3 regions of the Marvinbryantia sp. genome follow, and region 2 is predicted to be linked to each of the others. Evidence: riboswitches for the same ligand, from Rfam matches in the RefSeq annotation. Region 2 holds a riboswitch; each other region holds the start of a gene.
What was found. Region 2 has a riboswitch for cobalamin ahead of ACLU9Q_RS06365 (sirohydrochlorin cobaltochelatase). Riboswitches for the same ligand answer to the same signal wherever they lie in the genome.
Positions count from the first base shown of each region.

Region 1: another riboswitch for cobalamin. It lies ahead of nikB (nickel ABC transporter permease); the one in region 2 lies ahead of ACLU9Q_RS06365 (sirohydrochlorin cobaltochelatase).
Region 3: another riboswitch for cobalamin. It lies ahead of ACLU9Q_RS15445 (L-lactate dehydrogenase); the one in region 2 lies ahead of ACLU9Q_RS06365 (sirohydrochlorin cobaltochelatase).

Region 1 covers NZ_JBKXTT010000001.1:348,215-351,333, reverse strand. The annotation lists gene hflC (protease modulator HflC) at 1-650, shown strand, start outside; cobalamin riboswitch at 744-931, shown strand; gene nikB (nickel ABC transporter permease) at 1,167-2,105, shown strand; gene nikC (nickel transporter permease) at 2,107-2,934, shown strand; gene ACLU9Q_RS01490 (ABC transporter substrate-binding protein) at 2,949-3,119, shown strand, end outside.
Region 2 covers NZ_JBKXTT010000004.1:215,097-218,215, reverse strand. The annotation lists gene ACLU9Q_RS06370 (hypothetical protein) at 1-678, opposite strand, end outside; gene ACLU9Q_RS06365 (sirohydrochlorin cobaltochelatase) at 764-1,732, opposite strand; cobalamin riboswitch at 2,055-2,258, opposite strand; gene ACLU9Q_RS06360 (AraC family transcriptional regulator) at 2,478-3,119, shown strand, end outside.
Region 3 covers NZ_JBKXTT010000015.1:18,949-22,067, forward strand. The annotation lists gene ACLU9Q_RS15440 (CoB--CoM heterodisulfide reductase iron-sulfur subunit B family protein) at 1-726, opposite strand, end outside; gene ACLU9Q_RS15445 (L-lactate dehydrogenase) at 797-1,744, opposite strand; cobalamin riboswitch at 1,974-2,165, opposite strand; gene ACLU9Q_RS15450 (ISNCY family transposase) at 2,352-3,119, shown strand, end outside.

The DNA of each region.
Region 1 (3,119 bases), on a different contig from region 2:
CGTCGGACGTTATCACGAAGGAAAAGAAAACAATGATCAGCGACAGCTACGTGCTCTGGCGCATCAGCGATCCTCTGAAATTTGCACAGTCGCTGAATTCTTCTATGACGAACGCCGAGAACCGTATCAACACGGCGGTGTACAATGCAACGAAAAACACCATCGGCAGCCTGTCCCAGGACGAAGTCATCAGCGGGCGCGGCGGCAGGCTCTCCGAGGCGGTGATGGCGAGCGTCGGCGATAATCTGGCGCAGTACGGCATTGAGCTGCTGGAGTTCGATATGAAGCAGCTTGACCTGCCGGACGACAACAAGTCGTCGGTGTACGAGCGTATGATCTCCGAGCGCAACAACATTGCGGCGACCTACACGGCGGAGGGAAATTCCGAGGCGAAGGTCATCCGCAACACGACGGACAAGGAGGTTGCAATCCAGATTTCCGATGCGAAGCGGCAGGGCGAGATCCTGGTCGCGGAGGGCGAGGCGGAGTACATGAGGATTCTGGCGGACGCCTACTCGGATGAGGACAAGACCGATTTCTATTCCTATGTGAGAAGTCTCGATGCACTGAAAGCCTCCATGACCGGGGAAAACAAAACGATTGTGCTGCCGGAGGATTCACCGATCGCGCAGGCGTTTACCGGAGAATAAATGAAAAAACATGAAAATCTTTTGCATTTTTCTGGACAAGTGAAAGATATTGGTCTATAATGTATGACGTAAAATTAAATAACATTTGCTGGTTTGAAGCCAGCCGTTGCAAGTTCCGCAAGGATTAATAGAGAAACCGGTGAAAGTCCGGTACGATCCCGTCACTGTGATAGCGAGTCTGAGAGCATTTATGTCACTGGATTTTGATAAAGAAGATCTGGGAAGGCGCTTTTGGGCGATGAACTTAAGTCAGGAGAACTGCTTGCGATTGTTTTTCGTTTGATTCTTACGGTCGATAAGAAGCAGCAAGTATTTTGTATGTGAAATTGTGCCCGTATCAGTCTGTGATACGGGCTTCTTATTTTTGTGATTTTTCATGAAAAATGGGCGGGAGGCGCAGGGCGCGTTCCGTTTGCATACAGAAAGCTACATAGTTACATGTTACGATGCCGCAGGGAGAAAGAACGATCCTGCGGCTGTTTTGTTTTAAACCGGAAGATGTAGGAAGGAGAAAAAATGTCAAAGAAACAAATTGGAAAAAGGCTTCTGCAGATTCTGGTAGTTCTGATCGGCGTCAGTTTTTTCACCTTTGCGCTCACCTATCTTTCCCCTGGCGACCCGGCGGAGATCATGCTGACAGAATGCGGAAATCTGCCGACACCGGAGCTTCTGGAGCAGACCAGGCATGAGCTGGGACTTGACCAGCCGTTTCTGGTGCAGTACGGAAACTGGCTGAAGGGTGTCCTGACAGGCGATATGGGAACCTCCTATGCCTTTAAGATCCCGGTGGCGGAGAAGCTGATGAAGTGCTTCTGGCCGACAATGAAGCTGTCGTTGTTTGCGCTTCTTCTGATGATTGTATTTTCGATTCCCTGCGGGATCCTGTCGGCAGTCTATCAGAACAAATGGCCGGACTATCTGATACGCGGCATCACCTTTATGGGCGTATCCATCCCGAGCTTCTGGATCGGGCTTGTGCTTCTGAGCATTTTCGGCGTGCAGCTCCGCTGGGTGAATGTGGCGGGCGGCACGACAGACTTTAAGGCGATGATCCTGCCGGCGGTCACGCTGGCGATGTCCATGTCCTCCAAGTATACCCGGCAGGTGCGCAACGCAGTTCTGGAGGAGCTGCGGCAGGACTATGTGACAGGCGCAAGAATGAGAGGAATGAAAGAAAGTGTAATTCTCTGGAAGCATGTGCTGCCAAATGCAATGCTGCCCATCGTTACCCTGCTGGGGCTTTCGCTGGGGTCTCTGCTTGGAGGTACGGCGGTCGTGGAGATTATCTACAACTGGCCGGGTATGGGAAGCATGGCGATCAAAGCGATTTCCTGCCGCGATTATCCGATGGTACAGGGGTACGTGCTGGTAATTGCAATACTGTATATGGTGATTAACATTTTGGTTGATCTGTCCTATACCTGGCTCGACCCAAGAATCAAGGAGGTCAACTGACATGAAAAAGAAGAACTTTTTTCTGGAGCATAAACAGTTTACCATTTTCTTTATTCTGGCGCTGGCAATCGCGGGCGTGGCGATTTTCGCTCCCTGGATCGCGCCGAAGGACCCGCTGGAAGCTGTTATGACGGATTCTCTGAAGGCTCCCTGCAAGGAATATCCGCTGGGCGCCGATAAGCTGGGAAGAGATCTGCTCTCCAGGGTAATCTACGGCACCAGAACCTCTCTGGTATACACGCTGATTCTGGTGGCGACGATTTTTGTTACGGGAACGGTGCTGGGTATTATCGCGGGCTATTTCGGCGGCTGGATCGACCAGATCATCATGCGCGTTGCCGATATGATGATTTCCTTTCCGGGAATGATCCTCGCAATCGCGATTGCCGGAATGCTGGGTGCGAGCCTCCGAAACGGCGTTATCGCCATTACGGCGGTGAGCTGGCCCAAATATGCCCGTCTGGCGCGCAGTATGGTTTTAAAGCTGAAACGGAATCTGTACGTGGAGGCTGCTGTGGTAAACGGTACCAGTACGGCAAAAATTTTGTGGAGGCACATCCTTCCCAACATGCTGACGACCATGACGGTGACAGCGGCGGCGGATATGGGAACGATGATGCTGGAGCTGGCATCGCTCTCCTTCCTCGGTTTTGGCGCGGTGGCGCCCACGCCGGAATGGGGACTGATGCTGAACGAAGGAAGAACCTATATGGCGAAAGCTCCGTGGCTGATGATCGCGCCCGGTATCGCTATTGTAATTGTAGTAGTTGTATTTAATATGCTCGGCGACAGCATCCGTGACATTCTGGACCCGAGACAGGAAAATTAGAGGAGGAAGAACAAATGAAGGTAAGAAAGATGAAAAAATTAGCGGCGGCAGTGGCAGTTGCCGCAGCCGTAATGGCGGCAGGGACGGCGGCTTCCGCGGCGGGAACCATGACGATCGGCGTGACCAGCTTTGCAGATACGCTGGAGCCGACGGAGCAGTACTTCAGCTGGGTAATTTCCCGTTAC
Region 2 (3,119 bases):
CGCAACGGTAAGCGCCGCCGGGGATTCCACCGTAGCTCTGCCGGAACCGCCCTCCAGAGAAACCTCGATCTGATAGCTGCCGTCCTCCAGACCTAAATCTGCAAGCGCCGTGATCGTTCCTTCCGCAAAAGCATCCTGCGGCAGGGAGTCCGCACGGAATACCAGCGTGCGATCGTACCATTTTTCTTTCTTCTTGCTGAACGCCGCACAGTCCACGCCCATATCGAGCGCTTCCACCGGCACCTCAAAGGTGTGCGCACCCTCTTCATTTTCCACAAACGGTATGTAATCTTCCTCCGTCGCAGCGACAGCCTCCTCGCCGGTTCCCATGTAGAGATACAGATAGCCAGTTCCGCCCATCGTCATGACAGCGGTCATTTTCCCGTCCGCCACCGTCAGCTCGCATTCCTCAATACTGAACATGGACGAGCTGGAGTCCACCTTAATGCTGTAAACGCCATCTTTGATGCTATCCGCATAGACCGGCACCATGTCGTCGGTCACAATGTCCTCAACCGGAGCCATTTCCTCCTTCGACGCCACCTGGCTCTCCGTGCTGCCCTCCGCTGCTTCTGTCACAGCTTCCGTCACAGCCTCTGTTTCCTCGGCACATCCCAGTGTGCTCATCATACCGGCTGCGAGAACCGCAGCCAGCACCGTTGCCTTAAATTTTTTCATGATGATATCCCTTCTGTTCCTTACTTTGAAAGCCCGTACATCGCCCCGTCACGCTCCCGAACGGAAGCACAGCTTTCATAATCTCTTACTCAGCAAGGCTGTCGATTGCTGCCTGCGCATGTGCAACCAGCAGCTCCTGGATCGCCGGCATCTCGCCGAGACCCTTCAGATTGCAGGTTACTTCGTACCCGGCATCCTCAAATGTCTTTTTCCATGCGCCGTCCTCGTCGCCTGCCATATCGTTGTTTGCGTGGTCGCCCGCAACGATCATCAGCGGCTGAAGAACTACCTTCTTATACTCGCCTGCCTGTACTGCTGCAAGCACATCGTCCAGCGACGGGCTTGCTTCTACCGTACCTACAAAGTAGTTTGCGAAACCTGCTTCTGTCAGCTTTTCCTGCATGGTTGCATAGATCTGGTTGGACTCTGCCTCAGTGCCGTGTCCCATGAATACGATCGCGGTCTCGCCGTCGTCCTGCGCCTTGGTATCTTCTGTGATCGCGTTGATAACAACCTGATAGTCCTCATCGGAGGTAAGAAGCGGTTCACCGACTGCTACCTGCTCAAACTCCTCTGCATACTGCGCAAGCTCGTCGATAACATCGTTGTACTCCAGACCGTTCATCAGATGCGTCGGCTGTACAACCAGCGTCTTTACGCCGTTGTCGATCGCTCTGTTCAGCGCCTCGCCGAAGTTGTCGATCACTTCGCCGTCACGGTTCTTCACATGGTCGATGATGATCTGTGCCGTAAAGCCTCTTCTCACAGAATATTCCGGGAACGCTTCTTCCATAGCGTTCTCGATCGCGCCGATGGTTGCCACACGGTTATCGTTGAAGCTTGTGCCAAAGCTTACGACCAGCAGCTCCTTTTCGCCGATCTCATCCTGGTTTCTCGGATTATCCTTGGAAGCGTCGCCGGTCTCGTAGTTTTCCTCGTCTTCTCCCTCAGCCTCTTCTGCAGCAGCCTCCGTCGCATCCTCCGCTGCTTCTGAAACAGCTTCCGTCACCGCTTCCGTTGCATCCTCTGCCTGTACGCCTACAGCGCCCATCATCAAAGTTGCCGCACCAACACCTGCTGCCAACAGCTTCCATACTTTGTTTTTCATGTTCTTATCCTCCTTGATTTTTTAGACGAAACATCCTGTTCCGTCTCTGATGTATGTAAATTTTTGCATCAGCAATGTAACCCGGCACGGAAGAAGGAGCATACACAACCGCAAAAATGTGCTTTCCACGCTTTCTTATCTGGCAGAAATCTGCGGAAATTTTCCACAAAATAAAAAATCTTTTACATGGAAAAGTAAAAGATTCGTGCGGCTGCAGAACATGCAAAACGGTACAATCAATTACTCGTGATCCGGACCGGTTTTCCCAGGTCCCGTACCAGCAGCAGGCAGGTTTCCTGGCTTGCAGATCCTCATGCAAAAACTGTCTTCCCGGTTGCCCAGTGACTGCGCCAAACGCGCTTTGTTTTGCACTCCCTGCTCACAGTGACGAGATCGTACAGGATTTTCACCTGTTTCCCTTTTAACAGATCGCGGCTTTGCCGTTTTCTGCACCTGTTGCTCTTATGAAGTTACAAACATCATAGCACTCTTTTTTCAAAAGTACAAGTATTTTATGAATATTGATCTGATAGCTTTCACACTTTTTATCCTGTTATTACTCTTGCCAGCATCCCCAATATATGATACAGTCTCTTCAACCGCTCCACCCCTAAAATCCGCCGGAGTCAGCATTTCCCGCAATATCGGACGGATTATTTTGCCTGATTACAAGTGCAGGAAGGAGGTATCTATGAAGCATTCTGACATCACGCCCTTAAAAGAAAACCGTCTGCACGGCACCGCCGCTTTTCCCTGTGCCTGTTACCAGGCGGACAGCGCCGCGCCGCCTGCCGGTATGCCGTTTCTGGTAAAGCATCACTGGCATGAGGAGCTGGAGATTATTTATTTTGAGCAGGGCTGTTTTCATCTGGAAATCAATATGGAAAAATATGAAATCGAAGAGGAGTGCTTCTGTCTGATAAAGAGCGGAGACCTCCACTACATTTATTCAGAAAAGGATTACCGGGAGATGGCGTTCGTCTTTTCTCTGTCCATGCTGCGCACTTTTGCCGCCGACCCGGTGCAGGAAAAGCTTGTGCAGCCGCTGTCGGAGGGCACACTGTCGCTTCCGGGACCGATTTTCCGCCAAAATCCCTGCTTCGCCGTTCTGAAGCGCGAATTTCTGCAGATTGCAGATGCCGCCGGGCTTCCCTCCGATGCTTCCAGCCGCCGCAGCCAATATCGTGTAAGCAGTCTCCCGCAATATATGCGCGCCAAAGCGTCGCTTTTAAATATTTTTGCAGCCTTTTCCGAGCAGAAGCTTCTTGCCGCCTCCCAGATGACAGCAGACAGACGGGTGGACACCGTCAAAAAAACGCTCTCTTACATGCAG
Region 3 (3,119 bases), on a different contig from region 2:
CTTTCCGTTCGTGCTCTTGTTCAGGTTGTACAGGCACAGGGGACAGGCGGTGATCAGCATTTCTGCGCCGAAGCCGGACGCACTCTCCATAATCGTGTCGCACATGTTCTTTGAAAGCTCTTTTTCCTTCAAGGAAATATAGCCGCCGCAGCATTCGTTGCGGTATGGGTAAATAACAGGCTCTGCTCCGATGGCACGGATGAAATCCTCGATAATCGTGGGATTTTCCGGATTGTCAAACGCCATCACGCTGCCCGGACGCAGAAGCAGACAGCCATAATAGGCGCCGATTTTTCTGCCCGTAAGCGGATTTACCACTTTTTTCTTCAGTTCATCAAACCCAACGCGGTCTCTTAAAACCTCCAGATAATGCAGCACCGTCGTCTCCCCGGCGTAGGGAGTCTCAAGCTGCATATAATTGTTTGCCCTTGTGCGGATGTCCTCCACATGCTTCATGTCATCATTCACGCGCTTGATGACATGATGACAGGCGGAACAGAGCGTAACAAGCTCCTGACCCTTTTCCTTTGCCTCGTTCAGCGCGCGTACAGAAGAAAGCTTCGTGGCAATCTCATCGCTTCCCAGCGGATAAACGCCGCCGCAGCACTGCCAGTTTTCAATCTCCTCCAGCTCAAAGCCGAGCGCACGCGCCGAAGCTCTTGCATAGGCATCCAGGTCTTTCGCCTTCGTCCGCAAGGTACATCCCGGATAATAACTGTATTTCATAGTTCCTCCTAATATTTGTGTTACGATGCTTTCAGATTTCTTTGTGAATTACAGAACACTTTGCCCGGCATCATAATTCGATCTGCGCGATAACGTCCTTGAGCACCTTTGCGCTTGCGCGCAGCTTCTCCGTCTCTTCCTTGTTCATGCGCATCGGTACCTTCCCGCGGATACCGTTCGGTCCCACCAGCGTAAGCGTACTGAGACATACATCTTCAATACCGTACTCGCCGTGCATCATGGAGGAAACCGTTGCGATGGAATCAGAGGACGCTACCAGGATATCGCACAGCTTGCAGACAGCAGCGGAGATCGCATAGAAGGTTGCTCCCTTATTTGCAATAATCTTTCCGCCGGATTTGTGTACGTACTCTGTCATTGCCTCTTTGTCAAGCTCGTCGATATCCTCCCCGCGGGACTTCATCATCTCATAGTATTCGCTGATATGCGCGCCGGAAATATAAGCGCCCGTCCACGGGATAAAGGAAGAATCACCGTGCTCGCCAAATACATACGCATGGATATTTTTCTGTGCCACGCGGAAATGCTCAGAAAGACCGCAGCGCAGACGCGCCGTGTCGAGGATCGTACCGGAACCGATGATCTGATTCTCCGGGAGTCCGGAAATTTTTGTAAACACGTAGGTCATGATGTCCACCGGGTTGCTCACAATGATGTAGAGCGCTTTCGGCGCTGCCTTTACAATTTCCGGCGTAATCTGCTTCAGAATGTTTACATTCGTCTGAGTGAGTTCGATTCTGGACTGTCCCGGCTTTCTTGCTACGCCGGAGGTAATGATAACGATGTCGGAATCCTTCGCATCCTCATACTCGCCTCCAACAATGGACACCGGATCGCGGAAGCAGGTACCCTGCTCAATATCCATCACCTCACCGTCCACCTTTTCCTTGTTGATGTCGATCAGAACGAGTTCTGATGCGATATCTCTCTGGGAAAGGGTATAGGCAATCGTTGCTCCTACGCTTCCTGCTCCAATAATCGTGATTTTGCTGCTCATAAATGTGTGATCTCCTTCCTTATAGAGGTATTCTTGTGCATGGTTCTTACAAAGAGAAAGCTCTCCCTCAGATTTTATAGAGGGATTTTTCAACTAAAAACGTCCACTGGACGTTTTTGTCGTATGCTTGGCAACAAAAAAGCGTCCGCTCCCCTTTGCAGACACACCAAATAAACCATAAGGTATCTTCCGGATACCCTATGACTGCCGGATGCTTGCGCTGTGTCTGGAGCACATCCATGTACCAGGCAGGTTTCCTGACTTACAGTTCGCCGTTCCCTTCACCTTCTCACATTCTTTGGGGATGCAATGGTTACTGAAGTTCACTCCCTGAATACAGTGACCAGTTCGCTCAGGATTCTCACCTGATTCCCTTTTGCCAGAGCCTAAAACTACTCTCACCTGATACTGCACTATTCTTTTGCACATATCGAGAATATCATATTGTTATTTTTTTGTCAATACCAATATTGTTATTTTTTTGACAATATAAGCCATTTATGATAATGTCCTAGTATACCACATATGAAAATGTCCCGGATGTGGTAAAATATCCTCTATCTATTTTAGATTGGAGGAAATCATTATCAGAAAGGTAATACTTACAATGGATGAACAGAAAAAATACGAAGTGATCAAATCTCTGGCAGATCACCCGGATGGGAATAAGGACAGGGCTGCCCTCACCCTTGGCTGCACCAAACGCCATATCAACCGTATGCTGGCTGGATACCGCAAAGAAGGAAAGGCTTTCTTTATCCATGGCAATAGGGGACGTAAACCGTCCACCAGCATCCCTGACGAGACCCGCAATCGCATCATCGATCTCTACCTTACAAAATATTTTGATGCTAATTTCCAGCATTATTCAGAACTCCTTGAGGCCCATGAACACATCTGCGTCTCACCTTCTTCTGTAGCTAAGATCCTGGAAAGTAAATATATTCTTTCTCCGAAAGTTACAAAGGCCAAGAAAAAGCGTATGGAAAAGGAGCTTCAGGATAAAAAGAAAAGTGCCTGCAGCCTGAAAGAAGCCGCTGTGCTCCAAACCAATCTCGTAGCGGTTGAAGATGCTCATTCAAGACGTCCAAGATGTGCTTATTTTGGGGAACTGCAGCAGATGGACGCAACTCCCTATGAATGGATCCCCGGGCAGGTATGGCACCTCCACCTGGCTATTGACGATGCTACCGGCCGGGTCACCGGAGCCTGGTTTGACACGCAGGAAACCTTAAAGGGCTACTATCACGTATTCCACCAGATCCTGACCACCTACGGCATCCCTTACAGGATCTTCACAGACCGCCGTACGGTATTTACCTATAAAAAGAAAAACTCCCCATCTCTTGATGAGGATACCTATACCCAATTCGCT